One region of the Agromyces neolithicus genome, then DNA from elsewhere that is predicted to be linked to it. Evidence: predicted binding sites of a transcription regulator. Region 1 holds the regulator's gene; the other holds the start of a gene.

Evidence for each region. Region 1 encodes LexA, which represses DNA repair genes until DNA is damaged. Its sites were predicted from a motif close to TCGAACANNTGTTCGA; they were not measured.
Region 2: the regulator LexA is predicted to act here: its motif matches at 2,025-2,040, upstream of ABD164_RS13840 (intein-containing Rv2578c family radical SAM protein).

Annotation. Positions count from the first base shown of each region.
Region 1 covers NZ_BAAANJ010000002.1:53,330-57,985, forward strand. The annotation lists gene hisB (imidazoleglycerol-phosphate dehydratase HisB) at 1-425, opposite strand, end outside; gene ABD164_RS03480 (histidinol-phosphate transaminase) at 422-1,522, opposite strand; gene ABD164_RS03485 (LysM peptidoglycan-binding domain-containing protein) at 1,569-1,964, opposite strand; gene lexA (transcriptional repressor LexA) at 2,197-2,910, shown strand; gene ABD164_RS03495 (alpha/beta fold hydrolase) at 2,959-3,810, opposite strand; gene ABD164_RS03500 (Kelch repeat-containing protein) at 3,807-4,656, opposite strand, start outside.
Region 2 covers NZ_BAAANJ010000014.1:9,085-13,740, reverse strand. The annotation lists gene ABD164_RS13850 (ATP-binding cassette domain-containing protein) at 1-1,189, shown strand, start outside; gene ABD164_RS13845 (GreA/GreB family elongation factor) at 1,404-1,835, shown strand; gene ABD164_RS13840 (intein-containing Rv2578c family radical SAM protein) at 2,049-4,157, shown strand; gene ABD164_RS13835 (sensor histidine kinase) at 4,299-4,656, shown strand, end outside.

The sequences.
Region 1 (4,656 bases):
GACCCGGTGAAGTGGCCGCCGATGAGGTGGTATTCGAACCCGGCCGGCTCGCCGGAGTGCACGAGGAACGGCCGGCCCGAGATGTCGACGACCGCCTGGGCGAGTGCCTCATCGAGTGGAACGAGTGCGTCGCCGTAGCGCGAGATGCCGCGCTTGTCGCCGAGCGCCTGCCTGATGGCCTGCCCGAGCACGATGCCGGTGTCTTCGACGGTGTGGTGCACGTCGATGTCGACGTCGCCGTTCGCCCGCACGGTGAGATCGGTGAGCGAGTGCTTCGCGAACGCCGTGAGCATGTGGTCGTAGAACGGAACCCCGGTTTCGATGTCGCTCGTTCCGGTGCCGTCGAGATCGATCGAGAGATCGATGCTCGACTCGCTCGTCTCGCGCTGCACTTGTGCGGTGCGCGCAGGCGTCTGGGGGCTCATACGTCGATCTTATTGCGGCCCGCCGGCGCGAAGACGGCGATCGCCTCGAGGAATGCGGTCGTCTCGGCCTCGGTTCCGGCCGTCACGCGAAGGTGGCCGGGAATGCCGATGTCGCGAATCAGGATGCCCCGTGCGAGCAGTTGCTCGAAGACCGCGTGCGGATCGTCGACACCGCCGAAGAGCACGAAGTTCGATCCGCTGCGGGCCGGCGCGAACCCGAGTTCGGCGAGCGTCTCGGAGATGCGTCGACGCTGGCCGCGGATCTCGTCGACCATCGCGAGCATCTCGTCGGCGTGTGCGAGCGCGCCGAGCGCGGCCGCCTGGGTGAGTGCCGACAGGTGGTAGGGCAATCGCACGAGTCGCAGGGCGTCGATCGCGGCCGGGTCGCCGGCGAGGTAGCCCACCCGCGCTCCGGCGAAGGCGAACGCCTTGCTCATGGTGCGCGAGATGAGCAGCCGCGGGCGCCCGTCGAGCAAGGTCAGCGCACTCGGCGTGCCCGGATCGGCGAACTCGAAATACGCTTCATCGACGACGACCACGCCACGCGCGGCGTCGGCGACGGCCCGGATCGTCTCGATCGAGAGCGGGGTACCCGTGGGATTGTTCGGGGCGCAGAGCAGCACGATGTCGGGGTCGTGCTCGCGCACCGCGGCGAGGGCGGTCTCGGGGCTGAGTTCGAACCCCGCGTCGCGGGAGGCGGCGATCCATTCGGTGCCGGAGCCCGCCGCGAGCAGGCTGTACATGGAGTAGGTCGGCGCGAAGCCGAGCGCCGAACGACCCGGCCCCCCGTAGGCCTGCATGACGTGCTGCAGCACCTCATTCGACCCGTTGGCGGCCCAGAGCTGCTCGGAGGTGAGGCCGTGACCGAGGTAGGCGGCAAGTGCCGAGCGGAGCTCGCTGAACTCGCGGTCGGGGTACCGGTTGAGCCGCAGGATGGCCGCGGCGATGCGAGCGACGATGTCGTGCGCCACGTCTTCGGGGATGGGGTGCGTGTTCTCGTTGACGTTGAGCGCGACCGGCACGTGCGCTTGCGGAGCGCCGTACGGCGTGCGCCCACGGAGGTCATCGCGGATGGGGAGGTCGTCGAGACTCGTCACCGATCCATGCTACCGACGAGCACTCGGGCCGATGCCCTGTATGACGTCAGCCGGCGTTCGGCACCGCGAGGCGCTGCCCGGGCTCGATGACCACATCGTCGAGACCGTTGAGCCGCACGATCTCGTCGATCACGACGCGCGGATCGGCGGAGGAATCGAGCGCCACGGCGATCTCCCAGAGGGAGTCGCCCGCGCCGACGGTGACGTACTCGAGCCCCGCGCCGACGGCGGCGCCCTCGACATCGGCGGCAGCCCCACCCGCGGAGAGCACCGCGACGATCGCCCACAGCACGAGAGGGATCGACGCGAGGGTGGTGAACACGACCCGGCCGCGCCGGGTGAGTCGCAGGCGCCCGGGGCGCGTCTCACGGTCTGCCCCTGCTCGGGTGGCCCGCAGGCTTGCCTGAGGGCGGAAGCCGGGATTCACGATCGCTGCGCTCATGTCACACCTCCTGAGTCGAGTCGCATCCGGCCCTCGGCCGGGAGGGCCGGATGCGAATCTCTGTTCCGAACATACATTCGAACGCTCGAAGCCGCAACCCCTCACCGCCGAATGTCTTCGCCACTGGATATGGCGACACACTCGAACGAATGTTTGCCGCTGCCGCCCGGGGCGGATACAGTTTCGAATGTCCGGAAGACAGTCGACCAGACACCACTGACATTGGGTCGCGATGGCGACCTCGACGAAGGGCGAGACCGTGAGCACCGACAACGACGTGCGTGAGACCGGCCGGGCACGACGCCGAAAGACCCTGAGTGCGAAGCAGATCGCCATCCTCGAGGTCGTGCAGCGTTCGGTCGCGAGCCGGGGTTATCCGCCGAGCATGCGCGAGATCGGCGACGCCGTCGGGCTCTCATCACTCTCGAGCGTCACGCACCAGCTCAATCAGCTCGAACTCGCCGGTTACCTCCGGCGCGACCCCAACCGGCCGCGCGCGCTCGAGGTGCTGATCGAACTCCCGGGGCTCGACGATCGTCCCCAAGCCGCCGGCGACCCGGTGCCGGTCGGCGACGCGGCGATGGTCCCCCTCGTCGGCCGTATCGCCGCAGGCGTGCCGATCACCGCCGAACAGCAGATCGACGAGGTCTTCCCGCTCCCCCGGCAGCTCGTCGGCAAGGGCGAGCTGTTCATCTTGAAGGTCGTCGGCGACTCGATGATCGACGCCGCGATCTGCGACGGCGACTGGGTCGTGGTGCGTTCGCAGCGCACGGCCGAGAACGGCGAGATCGTCGCCGCGATGCTCGACGGCGAAGCCACCGTCAAGGTGTTCCGCCAGCGCGACGGCCACACCTGGCTGCTCCCCCGCAACACCGCGTTCGAACCGATCGTGGGCGATCACGCCGAAGTGCTCGGCAAGGTCGTGGCGGTGCTGCGCGCCGTCTGACGCCACCCAGCACGCGGCAGTGGGCTCAGGCCGGTCGGCTCGGTCGGCTCAGGCGGTCACCCGTGCCGGCACGAGGGCACGTGCCACACCCACGGTCGCGGGTGCGACTCCGCGAAGCCACTCCGTGACCGCGCGCATGAACCCCGCGTGATCGTCGCGGAACACGGTGTGACCGGTGCCGGGCACCGTCGTCACCGTCATGCCCTGGCGTCGCATCTGCGCAGCCACCCGATCGGTGATGAGCAGGCTCCTCTCGGCGAGCAGCACAAGGCTCGGCGCGACGAGCCTCGCCGGCGGAACGAGCGGTCGAGTGTCGCTGAAGCCCAGGATCGTACGCTTGTCCCAGTCGCGCAGCGTCGCGAGCTCGATGTCGACGTCGACCGCGCTCCACTTCGGGTTCATGCGCACGAGCGCCGATCGCTTCGGCCGCGGCGCCATCGCGAAGAACGCCTTGTACGCCAAGCCCTTCACGCCCTTCGGGAACGCGAAGGCCGGATCGATGTAGATCGCAGCGCGCGGCGCGAGTCGATCGGCGACCAGGCTCGCGACGAGCCCGCCGAGTGAGTGCCCCATGACCACGTCGGGTGCACCGTCGAGCAGCGGTGCGACCGTTTCGACGACGTCGTCGGCCCATGCTGCCGGTGAGTAGCGCAGTGCGCGGGGGCTACGGCCGTGTCCGCTGAGGTCGACCGCGAGCACACGGAACCCCCCGTGGCCTCGAGTTCGGCGGTCACGCGGTGCCAAGCCCGAGAATCCGACATGATGCCGTGGATGAGGATGGCGGTCCTGGAGCCACTGCCGGATTCGTGAAGTGCGAGGCGCATGACGCGAACCTAGCCTCCCCTGCTGGGCATCGCCCCCGACCGAACTGGATGGACGCTGCGAGCCAGCCGATCTCATCGGCGATCCGGGATCGCCACTTCGCGCATGAGGCCCGTCAGAGCGATCCGGTCGTCGTAGCCTCCGAGCAGGAGCACCGACTGGTCCTCGAGCAGGCTGACCGTCGCGAACGAGGCCGTCGTATCGAGTTCCGCGACCACCCTCGAGGTGCCCGCCGCGACGTCGATGAGCTCGACAGTGTCGCCGCCGGCGCCGACGACCACCCGACCATCGGCGAGCGCGAGCGCGCCGCCCGAGAGCTTGTACCGCGGCTGCGTGAGGTCGGGGCCGGACGAGAAGCCGCCTGCGGCGGGGTCGAAGACCTCGGTCGAGGCATGGAGCCCGCGATCGTCGGCTGTGCCCCCGCCGACGAGCACCCGGCCGTCTGAGAGCGTCACCTGGAAGTGCTTGAACCGGGGAACCGCGAGCGATCCCACCGCAACCCATTCGTCGCGATCAGGTTCGTACACGGCGGCCGCGTCGGTGCCGGTACCGCGATCGACACGGCCACCCGTGACGAGTACGCGACCGTCGGCGAGCGAGGTCGCCTCGAGGGCGTCCGCCGCCCACGGCAAGGGGCGCGCCGCCGCGACCGCACCGGTCTCGGGGTCGAAGACCTCCGCACTCGCGGTGAAGCCACCTGGCTCGGCGTCGCCCCCGACGACGAGCACGCGGCCGTCGGGCAGGACGGCCGCCGCGTGGCCGCCGCGCGGCACGACCGTCTCTGCCGGAGCCGTCGTCGCCCCGACGGGATCGAGGACATCGATCGAGCCGGTGACCCCCTCGCCCTCGCCGAGGAATCCGCCGACGACGACCACCCGTCCGTCGGGCACCAGGTTCGCCGTGTGGTTCGTGCGTGGCAGGCTC
Region 2 (4,656 bases), on a different contig from region 1:
CGACGAGCTCTCGGGCGGGCAGCGCAGCAGGTTCGCCCTTGCGGCGTTGCTGCTGAGCGCTCCCGACGCGTTGCTGCTCGACGAGGCGACGAATCACCTCGACGACGGGGCATCCGAGTTTCTCGAATCGCGGCTGCGCGCCTGGCGCGGGCCGGTGCTCTTCGCGAGCCATGATCGCGCGTTCCTCGACCGGGTGGCGACGAGTGTGCTCGACCTCGATCCGGCGCGCCGCGCCCACGGCGCCACAGCCGACGGCACGGTGTTCGGTGGCGGGTTCAGCGAGTTCCTCGCGGTGAAGGCCGACGAGCGGGCGCGCTGGCAGCGCCAGTTCGACGACGAGCAGCAACAACTGCTGCGGCTGCGGCGCGAGGTCGCCGACGGTGCCCGGCATGTCGCGCACGGGCGCGCCGCCACCGACAACGACAAGTTCATCCGCCACTTCAAGGGCGAGAAGGTCGACCAGGCGGTGTCGCGTCGCGTGCGCAGTGCCGAGCAGCGCCTCGCGACGCTCGAGCGCGAGCAGGTGGGCAAGCCTCCGGCCCCGCTGGCGTTCGCGGGAATCCCGTCGGGTTCGCACGCGCTCGATGATCAGGCGGGCCTGCTGTTGCGGCTGTCGGATGTCGCGGTCGACGGCCGCCTCGACCTGGCGGCGCTGAGCGTGGCGCCGGTCACGCGGCTGCTCGTCACGGGCGCGAACGGAGCGGGAAAGTCGACGCTGCTCAGCGTGCTCGCGGGCACCCTCGGTGTCGATCGCGGCATCGTGCATCGGCGCAAGGGCCTGCGAGTGCAGCTGCTCGAGCAGGATGTGCGCTTCGCCGACCCGTCGCGCTCGCCGCGCGAGCTCTATGAGCGGGTGCTCGGTGAGCGCCGCGCCGAGCTGGTGCCATTGGGATCCCTGGGGCTGATCTCCGCACGCGACGAGTCGCGTGCGCTCGGGGTGCTCTCGGTGGGTCAGCAGCGTCGGCTCGCGCTGTCGCTGGTGATCGCGCGGCCACCGCACGTGTTCCTGCTCGACGAGCCGACGAACCACCTTTCGCTGGCTCTCGCGACCGACCTCGAGGAGGCGCTCGGCACCTACCCCGGCGCCGTCGTCATCGCGAGCCACGACCGCTGGCTGCGCCGCCGCTGGACGGGGGAGCGGCTCGAGCTCGCCGCGGGCCGTGCCGCCGCGCTCGCCCCGGCCGTGTAGGCGGGCCCGCCGGTCCGCCCACCTGCCCGCCCATCCTGCCCCGCCCGCCCTGTTGGGAGGACACCACCCGCTTTGGAGGACACTGAGCCACGCCAGCGTCCTCCAAAGCCCGCCTTGTCCTACGAACCGGGTAGGGGCTGGGCCGTCGGGTAGACTGGGAGATTACGTTTTCGCACGGGGAGCCGACCGGCGACCCCGCACGACAGGAGACCTCATGTCGACGACTTCGAACGACACGCTCTGGCTCACGCGAGCCGCCTTCGACCGCCTGCAGGCCGAACTCGATGACCTCACCGCACGCGCGGGCGACGTGACGCCCCAGGCTGAGGCACGCATCCTCGAACTGAAGGCCCTCCTGCGCCGCGCCGAGGTCGGCGACAAGCCCGACGACGGACTCGTCGAGCCCGGCATGATCGTCGTCGCGCAGTTCGCCGGAGATGCCGAACCCACCACGTTCCTCCTCGCAGAGCGCGGGCTGACCGGGGCCGATGCCGATGCTGAGGCCGACCTCGACGTGTATTCGCCGACCTCGCCGCTCGGTGAGGCGATCATCGGCAAGTACGCCGGCGAAGGCTTCGCCTACGAGACCCCGACGGGTCGACGCATCGAGGGCGAGATCGTCTCGGCGACACCGTTCCACGGCTAGTTCGCTTCGAATCTCGGATGCCCCGACGCGCGGCCGTGTCGAGGGTGAAGTGGATGCCACTGATGGGGCGTCTGGTGCACTCTCGGTGTGTTGTCGGCGTCGCGGAGTCGCCCTGAGGCACATGCCAGTTCCGCCGCAATTGAGGGCGAATGGGCATACGCGAATCGCGTGTCGCTGATTGCGCGGGATTCGAATGTGTGTTCGAATTGAGAGATGCGGTGGAGTGGTCAAGAGCTGGGAGTCGAGCAGTCTGACGCACTGCCCGGCCTAGCCAAGCTCAACAATCTCGTGCGCTCGATACAGACCCCCGACTTCGCGGGCGTGACCTTCCACGAGGTGCTCGCGAAGTCCGCGCTCAACAAGGTGCCCGGCCAGTCGATGATGCCCTTCGGCTGGACGATCAACCCATACCGGGGCTGCAGTCACGCATGCTCCTACTGTCTAGACCCCGCGACGATGATCACAATGGCCGACGGGCGGCAGAAGCCGCTATACGACGTCGAGATCGGTGACGTCGTCATGGGCACGGAGTCGGGCGGTGCGTACCGCAAGTACGCGCCCTCGACGGTGCTCGCCAAGTGGGGAACGCGTAAGCCGGCCCATCGCGTCACCCTTGCCGACGGCACCACCCTCACCGCGAGTGGTGATCACCGGTTCCTGACGAATCGTGGCTGGAAACATGTCACGGGCGAGATGTCAGGCGCGGGTCAGCGCCCATACCTCACGACGTCGAACTCTCTCGTCGGCTTCGGCAGCCGCGGTCTCGAACCGATTTACGTCGCGCAGAGCGACGACTACCGACGAGGCTACTTGGCCGGCATGATTCGCGGCGATGGAATGATCCTGCGAAAGCGGTACCCGCGGTCCGGGGGCGGAAGCTATGTTGCGCATCGCTTCCGACTCGCCCTTGTCGACCCGGAGGCGCTCGATCGGTCTCAGGCGTACCTCAGCCGATTCGGGATCGAGACAACGCGGTTCGACTTTTCGCCTGAGACAGAGACGCGCCGTCGGGTTGCGGCCATCCGAACGAGTCGCAGCGCGCACCTCGACACCATCACCGCCCTCATCGACTGGCCGTCGGCACCGTCAACCGAGTGGAACGCGGGCTATCTCGGCGGGATCTTCGACGCGGAAGGCTCATGTTCGCGAGGCGTGCTGAGGATCAGTAACTCGGATCTTGAGATTCTCGAGCACATCGAAGAAGCGCTCGGTGTATTCGACATTCCGTTTGTTCGAGAGCCGGCCAATGCGATCGGCGTCGCGAACATACGCGTGCGTGGCGGTCTCTCGGCGCGGAATGCATTCTTCGCGGTATCGCGGCCGGCGATCACTCGAAAGCTCACGCTCGCCGGTTCGACCGTGAAGACGAACGCCGACCTTCAGATCACGAAGGTCGAGGCCCTCGGTGAGACGATCGAGATGCTCGACATCACGACGTCGACGGGTGACTTCATCGCGAACGGCGTCGTGAGCCACAATTGTTTCGCGCGGCCGACGCATGAGTACCTCGACCTCGATGCGGGCGACGACTTCAATCGGCAGATCATCGTCAAGGTGAACGTCGGCGACGTGCTGCGCACCGAACTGGCGAAGCCGTCGTGGCGGCGCGAGCCGGTGGCGCTCGGCACCAACACCGACCCCTACCAGCGCGCCGAGGGCAGGTACGCGCTCATGCCGGGCATCATCGGTGCGCTCGCCGAGAGCGGCACGCCGTTCAGCATCTTGACGAAGGGCACCCTGCTGCGGCGCGACCTGCCGTTGCTCGCCGCGGCGGCCGAACATGTGCCCATCGACCTCGCGATGTCGATCGCCATCTACGACCACGAGTTGCAGCAGTCGGTCGAGCCGGGTACCCCGAGCGCGAAGGCGCGGCTCGGCACGGTGACGGCGGTGCGTGAGGCAGGCTTCGACTGCGGGGTGTTCCTCATGCCGATCCTGCCGTTCCTCACCGATACGAGGGCGCACCTCGACGAAGCGCTGCGCCAGGCGAAAGCAGCCGGGGCGACGAGCGTGCTCTACGCGGCGCTGCACCTGCGCGGCGGTGTGAAGCCGTGGTTCATGCAGTGGCTCGAGCAGCAGCATCCTGAACTCGTGCCCAAGTATCGGTCGATGTACTACGGCAACAACGCCTACGCACCGAAGGCGTACCGGCGGTGGCTCGGTGAGCGCATCCGCCCGCTGATGCGGGCGCATGGCCTCGAGCGCGGGCGCGAAGACCCCGTCACCGGGGGAGTGCGCTCGTCGGCACCGGCCCACAAGGTCGGGGTCGCCGAGCTGCCGACCATGTTCGGAACCCCGCCCGATCCGTCGGCGCTCTTCTAAAAGTGGCCGGAATGCCCCCCGATCGGGGGGTTTCCCGGCCCCTGATTCACCCGTCAGTTATGTCGAAGCCCGGCGCAACTGCGATAATCTGCTGTCCCGATTCGCTCAGCGCGCTCGGGCGCGCTCGCGAGCGGAGGCCGCATGATGACCCTGGGGTTGCCCGGCGATCTCGCGCGCGCCACGCTGAGCCACGCGCTGGCTCGGGCGGGGCACGCGGCCGCGTTCGTGGCCCTCGGCATCGGGGTGCTGATCTCCCTGGTCGTCGCGGCGTCGGGCTACTCGCCGGCCGGCTGGTCGGCGGCGGGGCTCGTGGTGGCGATGGCGGCGCTGCTGCTGCTCGTCGCGCAGTTTCCCACTGTGCCGCTCACGGTGGTCTACTTGGTCGCGGGCACGGGCATCGTGTTCGCACTCACCACGCTCGTCATGAACGCGCAGGTGTTCCAGAGCACGAACAACGCGATCCTGGCGCTGCCGTGCCTCGCCCTGATGCTCGTCGGCG